Regions from separate parts of the Arthrobacter sp. CJL-S3 genome, predicted to be linked through region 2. Evidence: predicted binding sites of a transcription regulator. Region 2 holds the regulator's gene; each other region holds the start of a gene.
What was found. The regulator LexA, encoded in region 2, represses DNA repair genes until DNA is damaged. The targets are predictions, from matches to a motif close to TCGAACANNTGTTCGA.
Positions count from the first base shown of each region.

Region 1 (3,242 bases), 870 kb from region 2:
GTCCGAACTCGACGGCCTCGACGGCCTCATCATTCCCGGCGGCGAATCGACCACCATCGACAAGCTGTCCCGCGCCTTCGGGCTCCGCGACCCGCTGCGCCAACGCATCCGGGACGGGCTGCCGGTCTACGGCTCGTGCGCCGGGATGATCCTCCTCGCGGAGGAGATCACCGACCCCGCCAAGGACCTCGCCGGCAACCCCCAGCAGACCTTCGGCGGACTGGACATCACGGTGCGCCGGAATGCCTTCGGCCGGCAGCGCGAATCCTTCGAAACGGACCTCGATTTCAAGGGCCTCGACTTCAGCGCCACCGCCGACGGCGTCGCCCCTGTCCACGCGGTCTTCATCCGCGGACCCTGGGTGGAACGCGTCGGCGCCGGCGTGGAGGTCCTCGCCACCGTGGAACCGTCCAAGGCCTCCCACCCCGAGGCGCTGGCCGGGACGGCTAGAATTGTTGCAGTGCGTGCCGGCAAGCTGCTGGCCACCTCCTTCCACCCGGAAGTCACGGGGGAGAAGCGCGTGCACGAATTGTTTATCCGAATGATCAGAGGAGAAGCGTAAAGCATGTCAGGCCACTCCAAATGGGCGACGACCAAGCACAAGAAGGCCATCCTCGACAGCCGCCGGGCCAAGTCGTTCGCCAAGCTGATCAAGAACATCGAAGTTGCCGCACGCATGGGCGGCCCGGACCTTGCCGGCAACCCGGGCCTGGAACTCGCCGTCACCAAGGCCAAGAAAACCTCGGTCCCCGCTGACAACATCGACCGCGCCATCAAGCGCGGCGCCGGCCTCACCGGCGAAGTCGTGGACTACACCGAGATCATGTACGAATGCCGCGGACCGCAGGGCTCCGCACTGCTGATCGAATGCCTTACGGACAACAAGAACCGTGCAGCCTCTGAGGTCCGGCTCGCCATCTCCCGCAACGGCGGCACTATCGCCGACCCCGGTTCGGTGAGCTACCTCTTCTCCCGCAAGGGCGTTGTTTCGCTGCCGAAGAACGGCCTGACCGAGGACGATGTCCTGATGGCAGTCCTCGACGCCGGCGCCGAGGAAGTCAAGGACAACGGCGACAGCTTCGAGGTCCACTCCGAACCGACCGACCTCCAGGCCATCCGCGATGCGCTCAAGGAAGCCGGGATGGAGTACGACACCGACGAGGCAGAGTTTGTCCCGTCCATGCAGGTCCCGCTGGATCTCGACGCCGCCAAGAAGTTCCTGAAGCTCGTCGACGCCCTCGAGGAACTCGACGACGTCCAGAACGTCTACAGCAACGCCGACCTCAGCGACGAAGTGCAGGCCGCACTGGAATCCGAGTGACCCTCCGCGTCCTCGGCGTCGATCCGGGCCTCACCCGCTGCGGGATCGGCGTCGTGGACGTCGAGAAGAACCGCCGCGCCACCATGGTGGCGTTCGGCGTCGTCGGAACCTCCCCGGAGGAAAGCCTGGACCAGCGTCTGCTGGTCATCGCCACCTCCATCGACGAGTGGCTCGACAAGTACGAACCGCACGTCCTCGCCGTCGAACGCGTCTTCTCGCAGCTCAACGTCAGCACCGTGATGGGCGTCGCGCAGGCATCCGGCGTCGTGATCGCCGCCGCCGCACGCCGCGGAATCCCGGTGGCCCTGCACACCCCGTCCGAGGTGAAAGCCGCCGTCACCGGCAGCGGTACCTCGAACAAGGATGCGGTCACCAAGCTGGTCACCAAGATTCTCCGGCTCGACGCCCCGCCCCGGCCGGCCGACGCCGCCGACGCCCTCGCCCTGGCCATCACCCACGCCTGGCGGGCCGGGAGCGGCGCCGTTGTTTCCACGACGGGACCGGGCAGCCTGTCCCTGACCCCGGCCCAGCGGGCCTGGGCGGACGCGGAGGCCAAAGCGCGCCGTGCACGCTGAATGTCCGGCTTTCCGGGCGCAGCACTTGATAGGGTATTCGTAGATATGTTCGGATAGCCGGGTCTTCCCGGTTCTCTCTTTCAGCTGAATTTTCAGGAGCCCGGCTTTGATCAGTTTTCTCCGCGGAACCGTAGCGCACGTCGGCCTGTCCTCCGCCGTGATCGACCTCAACGGCGCCGGCATGAGCGTAAACGCCACCCCGCAAACCCTCAGCAGGCTCCGCACCGGCGAGGAAGGGAAGCTCTTCACCTCCCTGATCGTCCGCGAGGATTCCCTCACCCTGTTCGGCTTCGGCAGCGACGACGAACGCGAAGTCTTCGATATCCTGCTCAGCGTCAGCGGCGTCGGGCCCCGGCTGGCGCTGGCCGTCCTGGCCGTACACGAGCCCGAAGCGATCCGGGTCGCCGCGCACTCCGGCGACGGCAAGGCATTCACAAAGGTGCCCGGCATCGGCCCCAAGGTCGCCGGCCGGATCGTGCTGGAGCTGGCCGGAAAGCTCGTGCCGCTCGGAACCGCGGCAGGTGCCCCGGCCCCGGCCGCCTCCTCCGAAGCGGTCTGGAAGCCGCAGGTCGTCGCCGCCATGACGAGCCTGGGCTGGTCCGAGAAGGACGCCACGTCCAGCATCGACAAATCCCTGGCTGATTCCCCCGAACTCGCCGAGAAGGGCAACGTCGCCGAGATCCTGCGCGCCACCCTCCGCTGGCTTGGCCAGGACGGCGCCCGCGCCGGGAACAGGGTAGGCGCCCGTGGCTGAGCCGTCGGTTGTCGCCGGGGGAGAGGAGCCGGAGGAGCGGGTCATCGAAGCCGCCCTCAGGCCCAAGAACCTGCACGACTTCGTCGGCCAGCACCGGGTCCGCCGCCAGCTCTCCCTCGTACTGGAGGCCTCGCGCATGCGCGGCCGCAGCGCCGACCACGTCCTGCTCTCGGGCCCTCCCGGGCTGGGCAAAACCACGCTGTCCATGATCATCGCCGCCGAGATGAACGCCCCGCTGCGGATCAGCAGCGGCCCCGCCATCCAGCACGCCGGGGACCTGGCGGCCATCCTGTCCTCGCTGTCCGAGGGTGAAGTGCTCTTCCTCGACGAGATCCACCGGATGTCCCGGCCGGCCGAGGAAATGCTGTACATGGCAATGGAGGACTTCCGGGTCGACATTGTCGTCGGCAAGGGTGCCGGCGCCACCGCCATCCCGCTGGAACTGCCGCCCTTCACCCTGGTGGGCGCCACGACCCGGGCCGGCCTGCTCCCCGGACCGCTCCGGGACCGCTTCGGCTTCACCGGCCACCTCGAGTTCTACTCCGTGGCCGAACTGGAGCTCGTTCTCCGGCGCTCCGCCGGACTCCTGGAC
Region 1 is NZ_CM160046.1:2,375,558-2,378,799, reverse strand. It holds gene pdxT (pyridoxal 5'-phosphate synthase glutaminase subunit PdxT) at 1-562, shown strand, start outside; gene AC06G6_RS10770 (YebC/PmpR family DNA-binding transcriptional regulator) at 566-1,321, shown strand; gene ruvC (crossover junction endodeoxyribonuclease RuvC) at 1,318-1,896, shown strand; gene ruvA (Holliday junction branch migration protein RuvA) at 2,003-2,650, shown strand; gene ruvB (Holliday junction branch migration DNA helicase RuvB) at 2,643-3,242, shown strand, end outside.
Region 1: the regulator LexA is predicted to act here: its motif matches at 1,934-1,949, upstream of ruvA (Holliday junction branch migration protein RuvA).

Region 2 (3,242 bases):
GCTGCGCGAATGGGCCGAGGACACCGTGACGGGGGACCGGGATGAACTCCTGCCCGGGGTCACGGACCGTGCCTGGCGGCAGGTCTCCGTCACCTCCATGGAGTGTCTGGGCGCGCAGAAGTGCCCCCTCGCGGCCGAATGCTTTTCCGAACTGGCCCGGCAGAACGCCGCGGACGCCGACGTCGTCGTCACCAACCACGCCATGCTGGCCGTCAGCGCCTTCGAGGGCCTCGCGGTCCTGCCGGAGTACGACGTTGTGGTGGTCGATGAAGCCCACGAGCTGCAGGACCGGGTGACGGGCGCCGTGTCCGGCCAGCTCTCCGTCGCGATGGTGCACGTTGCCGCGTCCGGGGCCCGGAAGAACACGGGCATCACCGTGGACGCCCTGAACAACGCCGCGTCCAACCTCGAACTTGCCATTGAAGGGGTCCCCAGCGGCCTCATGCCCAACGGCCTGAACAGCGAACAGCTGGACTGCGTGGACCAGTTGCGGGACGCCTGCCGCGCGGCGCTCTCGGACTCCAAGGGGGACAGCGCCAACACCGCCGACGGCGGCCGCCAGCTCGCGCGCTCCCGCCTTATGGTGATCCTGGAGCTCTGCGAACGGCTGCTCGCCGCCCGCGAAAACCGCGAAGTGGTCTGGTTCTCCCGCAACAGCACCTTCGACCCGCAGCAGGGTTACTCCCAGCCCGACGAGTCCGCGCCGGCCCTGATCAACATCGCCCCGCTCAGCGTCGCCGGGCGGCTCCGCGAGGGCCTGTTCGCGGACCACACCGTGATCCTGACCTCGGCGACCCTGGCGATCGGGTCCGCGTTCGAACCGGCCGCCGCCGGCCTGGGCCTGGTCGGACCGGGTGCCCCGAGCTGGACCGGGGTCGACGTCGGCTCGCCCTTCGAGTACCCGAAACAGGGCATCCTCTATGTGGCCAAGCACCTGCCCAAACCCGGCCGTGGCACGTCCCCGGAGGCCCTCGACGAGCTCGAGAAGCTGATCCGGGCCTCCGGCGGCGGGGCCCTGTGCCTGTTCTCGTCCCGGCGCGCTGCCGAGGACGCCGCCGAGGCGCTGCGGCCGCGGCTGGACATGAGCATCCTCTGCCAGGGGGATTCGACCATGACCGCGCTGGTGAAACAGTTCGCCGACGAACCGGACACCTGCCTCTTCGGCACCATGTCGCTGTGGCAGGGTGTCGACGTGCCGGGGACCTCATGCCGTCTCGTCGTGATTGACCGGATCCCGTTCCCGCGGCCCGACGATCCGCTGATGACGGCCCGGTCCCGTGCGGTGGCCCAGGCCGGCGGCAACGGCTTCATGAGCGTGTCCGCGACCCACGCCGCCATCCGGCTGGCCCAGGGCGCCGGGCGCCTGATCCGCACCACAACGGACCGGGGAGTGGTGGCAGTGCTCGACTCACGGCTCACCACCGAGCGGTACGGGGGATTCCTCCGCGCCGCCCTGCCGCCGTTCTGGCCCACCACCGACCCCGCGATCGCCCTCGCGGCCCTGGAGCGGCTCGCAAAGGAATCCAGGCAGCCCGCCACGTAGCCCGGCGGGAACGCCAAGGGCCCCGTCCGGTGCGGGCGGGGCCCTTCGCAGCTGTCGGCGTGCCGGCTGACCGGTCCTAGAGGGAGCGCAGAACCGAGACGACTTTGCCCATGATGACGGCGTGATCGCCGAGGATGGGCTCGTACTGGGTGTTCTGCGGCAGCAGCCAGGTATGGCCGTCGCGCTGGCGGAACGTCTTGACTGTCGCTTCGTCGTCCAGCAGCGCGGCGACGATGTCACCGTTGACGGCGTCGCCCTGCTGGCGCACGACCACCCAGTCACCGTCGCAGATGGCGGCGTCGATCATCGAATCCCCCGCAACCTTGAGCATAAAGAGCTCGCCGTGGCCCACGAGCTGGCGGGGCAGCGGCATCACGTCCTCGACGACCTGGTCGGCCAGGATCGGGCCGCCGGCGGCGATGCGGCCCACCAGCGGCACCATGGCGGTGTCGGTGGCGCTGGCCAGTTCGGACACGGACAATCCGCCGACCGTGCGCAGGCCGCCCGACTTCTCAGCCCCGGACATCTTCGTCGTTCCCTCGTCGAGGGTCAGCGGCATCAGCACTTCCATGGCACGGGGGCGCTTGGGGTCGCGCCGCAGGTAGCCGAGTTTTTCCAGCTGTGAGAGCTGGTGGGTGACGCTGGAGAGGCTTGCCAGGCCGACGGTGTCGCCGATCTCGCGCATCGAGGGCGGATAGCCGTTGTCCGTGACCGAGCGCTGGATCGTTTCCAGGATCTTCTTTTGCCGGACGGTGAGGCTTTTGGGTGGCCGGGCCGCCTGCGGGCCCCGCTGGGTGGCCCTGCCGCCAGTGGCTTGTGCTGCCATGTTCGCCAACGCCTTTCCGTTCCGCCCGGCTGCCGTGGCTGCGGCTGCCGGGAACTTCCGGTCTGAAATGTCAGACCCTGCTGATCAACTACAGAAGTGGTTGTTCTTTGACTCAAACGTAGGCCAGCCGCAGGGCTTTTTCAAACATTTGTTCTAGCGAGTCTCGACATTGTTCGTTAATAAGTGCTAAAACAGAACAAGCAAGGTTCGAATATGTGTTCTAGTCATTCTCTGTTTTGAGGGTGGGGCACTGTTCGGGCACAGCATGACGTTCGGTTCTTTGTTCGAAGGTTAGGCCGGTTGGCGGCAAGTACGTGGAGTACGCCGGGCGGCACAGTATGGTCCAGGAGGGCTCAGTTCATGTCAGCATCAAGCGCGTTTCACGACACTTTCGGCCGCGACGCATTCGGCGAGTACGGCCGGCCCGACGGCGGTGCGTCCGCCGGCCGGCAGGGCACGGCCAGCAAGCGGGGCGCCGTTGGCAAGCAGCGGGCCAAGCAGGCGCCGCTGCGGCTCACCCGGCGGGGGCGCTTTGTCTTCATCGGGGTGCCGCTGATCCTGCTGGCCGCGCTCATCCTTACCCTCAGCGGCTTCCTCAACGCCCCGGCCAAGGCGGCGGAGTCCGCAGCCGGGCTGTCGCTGACCCCCACGGTGACAGTGACGGTGCAGCCCGGTGAGTCGTTGTGGGCGATCGCCGCATCCGTGGCACCGGAACGGGACCCCCGCGACGTTGTCACCGATATCATCCAGCTGAACAACCTCGAAGCCGCCCGCGTCGTTCCCGGCCAGGCGCTCTTCATCCCGTCCAAGTAAGCCGTTCAACCCGTCACAGTTTCAGGGCCCGCCGCGGTCTCACTTAAACTGGTGCAGTGA
Region 2 is NZ_CM160046.1:1,500,561-1,503,802, forward strand. It holds gene AC06G6_RS06720 (ATP-dependent DNA helicase) at 1-1,543, shown strand, start outside; gene lexA (transcriptional repressor LexA) at 1,620-2,369, opposite strand; gene AC06G6_RS06730 (LysM peptidoglycan-binding domain-containing protein) at 2,730-3,182, shown strand; gene AC06G6_RS06735 (histidinol-phosphate transaminase) at 3,239-3,242, shown strand, end outside.

Region 3 (3,242 bases), 890 kb from region 2:
GAAAGACATGGCTGGTGCCAGGACGGAGAAACCAAGCAGGATGCCCGCTTTGACCCGCCGCTGTTGGAACGCCGGCTTTCGGTGTCTCTTCGCTAGCTGCCGTCAGAGCGTCACGTTGCCGCCGCCGTCGACCGCCCAGCCGGGATTGAACGCCACTTCCCAGCGGTAGCCGTCGGGATCGGCGAAGTAGCCGGTGTAACCGCCCCAGGACTGCGTCTTCGGCCTGGCGACGATTTCCGCCCCGGCCGCCTGCGCCTCCGCCATCACCCGGTCGACTTCCGCCGCGCTGGCCAGGTTGTGGCTCAGCGTGATGCAGGGGCGGCCGGCGGGGGGATCAGTGGCGGCTTCGGCCTGCATCTGCCCGGCGTCCCAGAGCGAGAGGATCAGGCCGTGATTGGCCTGGATGAAGAGGACCTCGCCGCGGACTTCCCGGTGCACGGGCCAGCCCAGACCGTCGACATAGAAACTGCGGGAGGCGTCAACACTGCGGACGCCCAGGGAAATTAAATCGACTCGTGGCTGCATCTTTCGATACTGTCATTGACATGTCCACAAATCACGAAAACGACAAAGCTGCCAAGGCCGACCGGGAACAGCTCGCCGCCGTGCGGGTGGCTGTTGACGAGGTGGACGAGCAGATCGTGTCGCTGATCGGACGCCGCGAGCGCCTGATCCGGATCGCCGGAACCCTGAAGTCCGATAGCGCCGAGGTCCGTGCCCCCGGCCGCGTGGAGCGGGTTATCGAGCACGTCCGCGCCACGGCGGAACAGAAGGACATCGACGTCGAACTCGTTGAGAAGACCTACCGGGCCATGATCGACGCCTTCATCACGCTCGAACTGGAAGTCTACAAAGCCAGCTCCTAGGCCCGGGAGCCTAGAGGGATTCCTCCACCGGGACGTTCGCCTGGTAGTCGCGGCCGTCGCAGTCGCTGAACGCCGTCATGAGGTGGCCCTTGGCCAGGCCCATGATGGTGCTGATCGGGAAGTACCCGGTGATGGTGTTGCCGGAGTGCTCCACGCCCTTGAGGTCAAAGTTTTCCTCCGTGCCGTCGTGGCTGAAGCAGTAGAAGGACACGGCCTCCCCGTTCATGAACTCGATCCCCATTCGTCGCTGGTGGGAGTGATCCGGGGTTGCTGCCACTAGCCCCACAACGTAGGCGCCCTGACCGGGGATATTTCCGTCTATATCGAACTTCGCCACCAAGGACTTGTCCTCGGCGGCGATGCTTACGTGCTTGAGAAGTGCGTTATGGGAGCTCATGGCTCAATCCTGCTACCTGTGCCTGCGTCCGTCCACCCCCGATCTAGGTTTTGCCCCGGCACCGTCGTAGACTGGAGTTGTTCGAATATGTGTTCGAATAGTTACTGGTGAGCTTTACAGATGGTGTGGGCAGGGAGGCGCGATGGGCATGTTCAGCGAGTCGGTGGACGTCGTCTGCGCACCCTCCGGCCAGCCCCTGGAACTCGACTGGGCCGGCCACCACTACACCGTCTGTGCGGAACCGGTCCGCTGGTACGAGCGGCGCCAATGGTGGGCGGAAGAGCAGCGCGCACCCCTGGGGAGCGGCCCGGGCCTGGTGGACCATGAGATCTGGCGGGTCCAGGTGCGCCGGGCAGATTCCCCCGGCCAGGAAAGCCTCACCCTTGACCTGACCCGGCATGTGGGCAGCGGACGCTGGCGCCTGCTGCGGATCCACGATGGCCTGCTTCCCGTCCGGAAACCCGAATCGGCATGAGTTTCACCCATCTCCATGTCTCCACCGCCTTCAGCGCCCACTACGGGGTCTCCTGGCCGGAGGAGCTGGCCGCCGCCGCGGCCGCGGACGGGGCGACGGCGCTCGCCTGCACGGACCGCGACGGCCTCTACGGGACGGTCAAACACCTGAAGGCCTGCATGGCCGCGGGGCTGGATCCCATCGTCGGCGTGGACCTTGCGGTCTTTGACGACGACGGCGACCTCCGCACCCAGGTGGGGGGACGCGTCGTCGTGCTGGCCCACGGGAACAACAGCGGCGCCGGCTACCGCGCGCTGTGCCGGCTGATCTCGGATGCGCATGCCCGCACCACGGGCAAGGCCGGGGGAGCGGTGCCCGTCGCCGTGACCCGGGCCGAGCTGGCTTCCCGCACCCTGCACCCGGAAACCCTCAAACCGGTGCTGACCGTGCTGATCGGCCCGGACTCCGACGTCGGTCGTGCCATGGGCGGCAGACGCTACCTGCGCCCCCGCACCCTGTTCAAACGCTGGCTCGATGCCATGCCGCCCGGAACCGTCGCCGCCGAGGTGGTCAGCCAGCTCAGCCCGCCCGGGGAACCGCTCAGCACCGCCCACGCGGTGCGGATGCTCAAGCTCGCCGCCGAACACGGGGTTCCTGCCGTGCTGAGCAACGCCGTGCGGTATGTCGCCGAGGACGGAGCGGCCACCGCGGACGTGCTGGATTCCGCCCGCACCCTCAAATCGCTGCCCGAGCTCTCCGCCGCCCCGCTGCTCCAGCCCAACGGGCAGGGCTGGCTCAAATCCGCGGAGCAGATGCTCCAGCTGGGCAAGGAGATCATGCACGCCGCCGGATACGGCGCCGCGGACCTCAAGAACCTGACCGCGCAGACCGAGGCGCTCGCGGACCGGTGCCGGATTGATCCGGTGACGGACATGGGATGGAAACAGCCCGTCGTCCCGGAAGCCTCGGTCATCGGGATCGCCGGGGACGCCCTGGCGGAGCTCACCCAGCGCTGTGAGGCAGGCATCAGCCGGCGGTTCCCGGGGATCACCGGCAAACCCGCCGAGGAGCTGCGCTCGCGGCTGGGGCACGAGCTGCGGATCATCGACAGCCTGGGCTTCGCCGCCTACTTCCTGACCGTCGCCGAGGTTTCCCGGATGATCCTGGACATGGGAGTCCGGGCGGCGGCCCGCGGCTCGGGGGCCTCCAGCCTGGTCAACTACCTGATCGACGTCAGCCAGGTGAACCCGCTGGAACACGACCTGATCTTCGAACGCTTCCTCTCCCGGGACCGCGCCACCCTGCCGGACATCGACATCGACGTCGAAAGCGCCGAACGGCACAACGTGTACCGGAGGATTTTTGAGCGCTTCGGCTCCGAGCGCGTCACGCTGATGAGCATGCAAAACGGCTACCGCGCTCGCGGTGCCGTGCGCGACGCCGGCCTGGCCCTGGGCATGGAGGAGGGCGAGATCGGGGACATCGCCAAGCAGCTGTGGCGCTTCTCGGCCCGGAACTTCCGCGA
Region 3 is NZ_CM160046.1:2,393,324-2,396,565, reverse strand. It holds gene AC06G6_RS10860 (N-acetyltransferase family protein) at 1-96, shown strand, start outside; gene AC06G6_RS10855 (VOC family protein) at 103-525, opposite strand; gene AC06G6_RS10850 (chorismate mutase) at 546-866, shown strand; gene AC06G6_RS10845 (hypothetical protein) at 877-1,263, opposite strand; gene AC06G6_RS10840 (DUF6504 family protein) at 1,406-1,738, shown strand; gene AC06G6_RS10835 (DNA polymerase III subunit alpha) at 1,735-3,242, shown strand, end outside.
Region 3: the regulator LexA is predicted to act here: its motif matches at 1,345-1,360, upstream of AC06G6_RS10840 (DUF6504 family protein).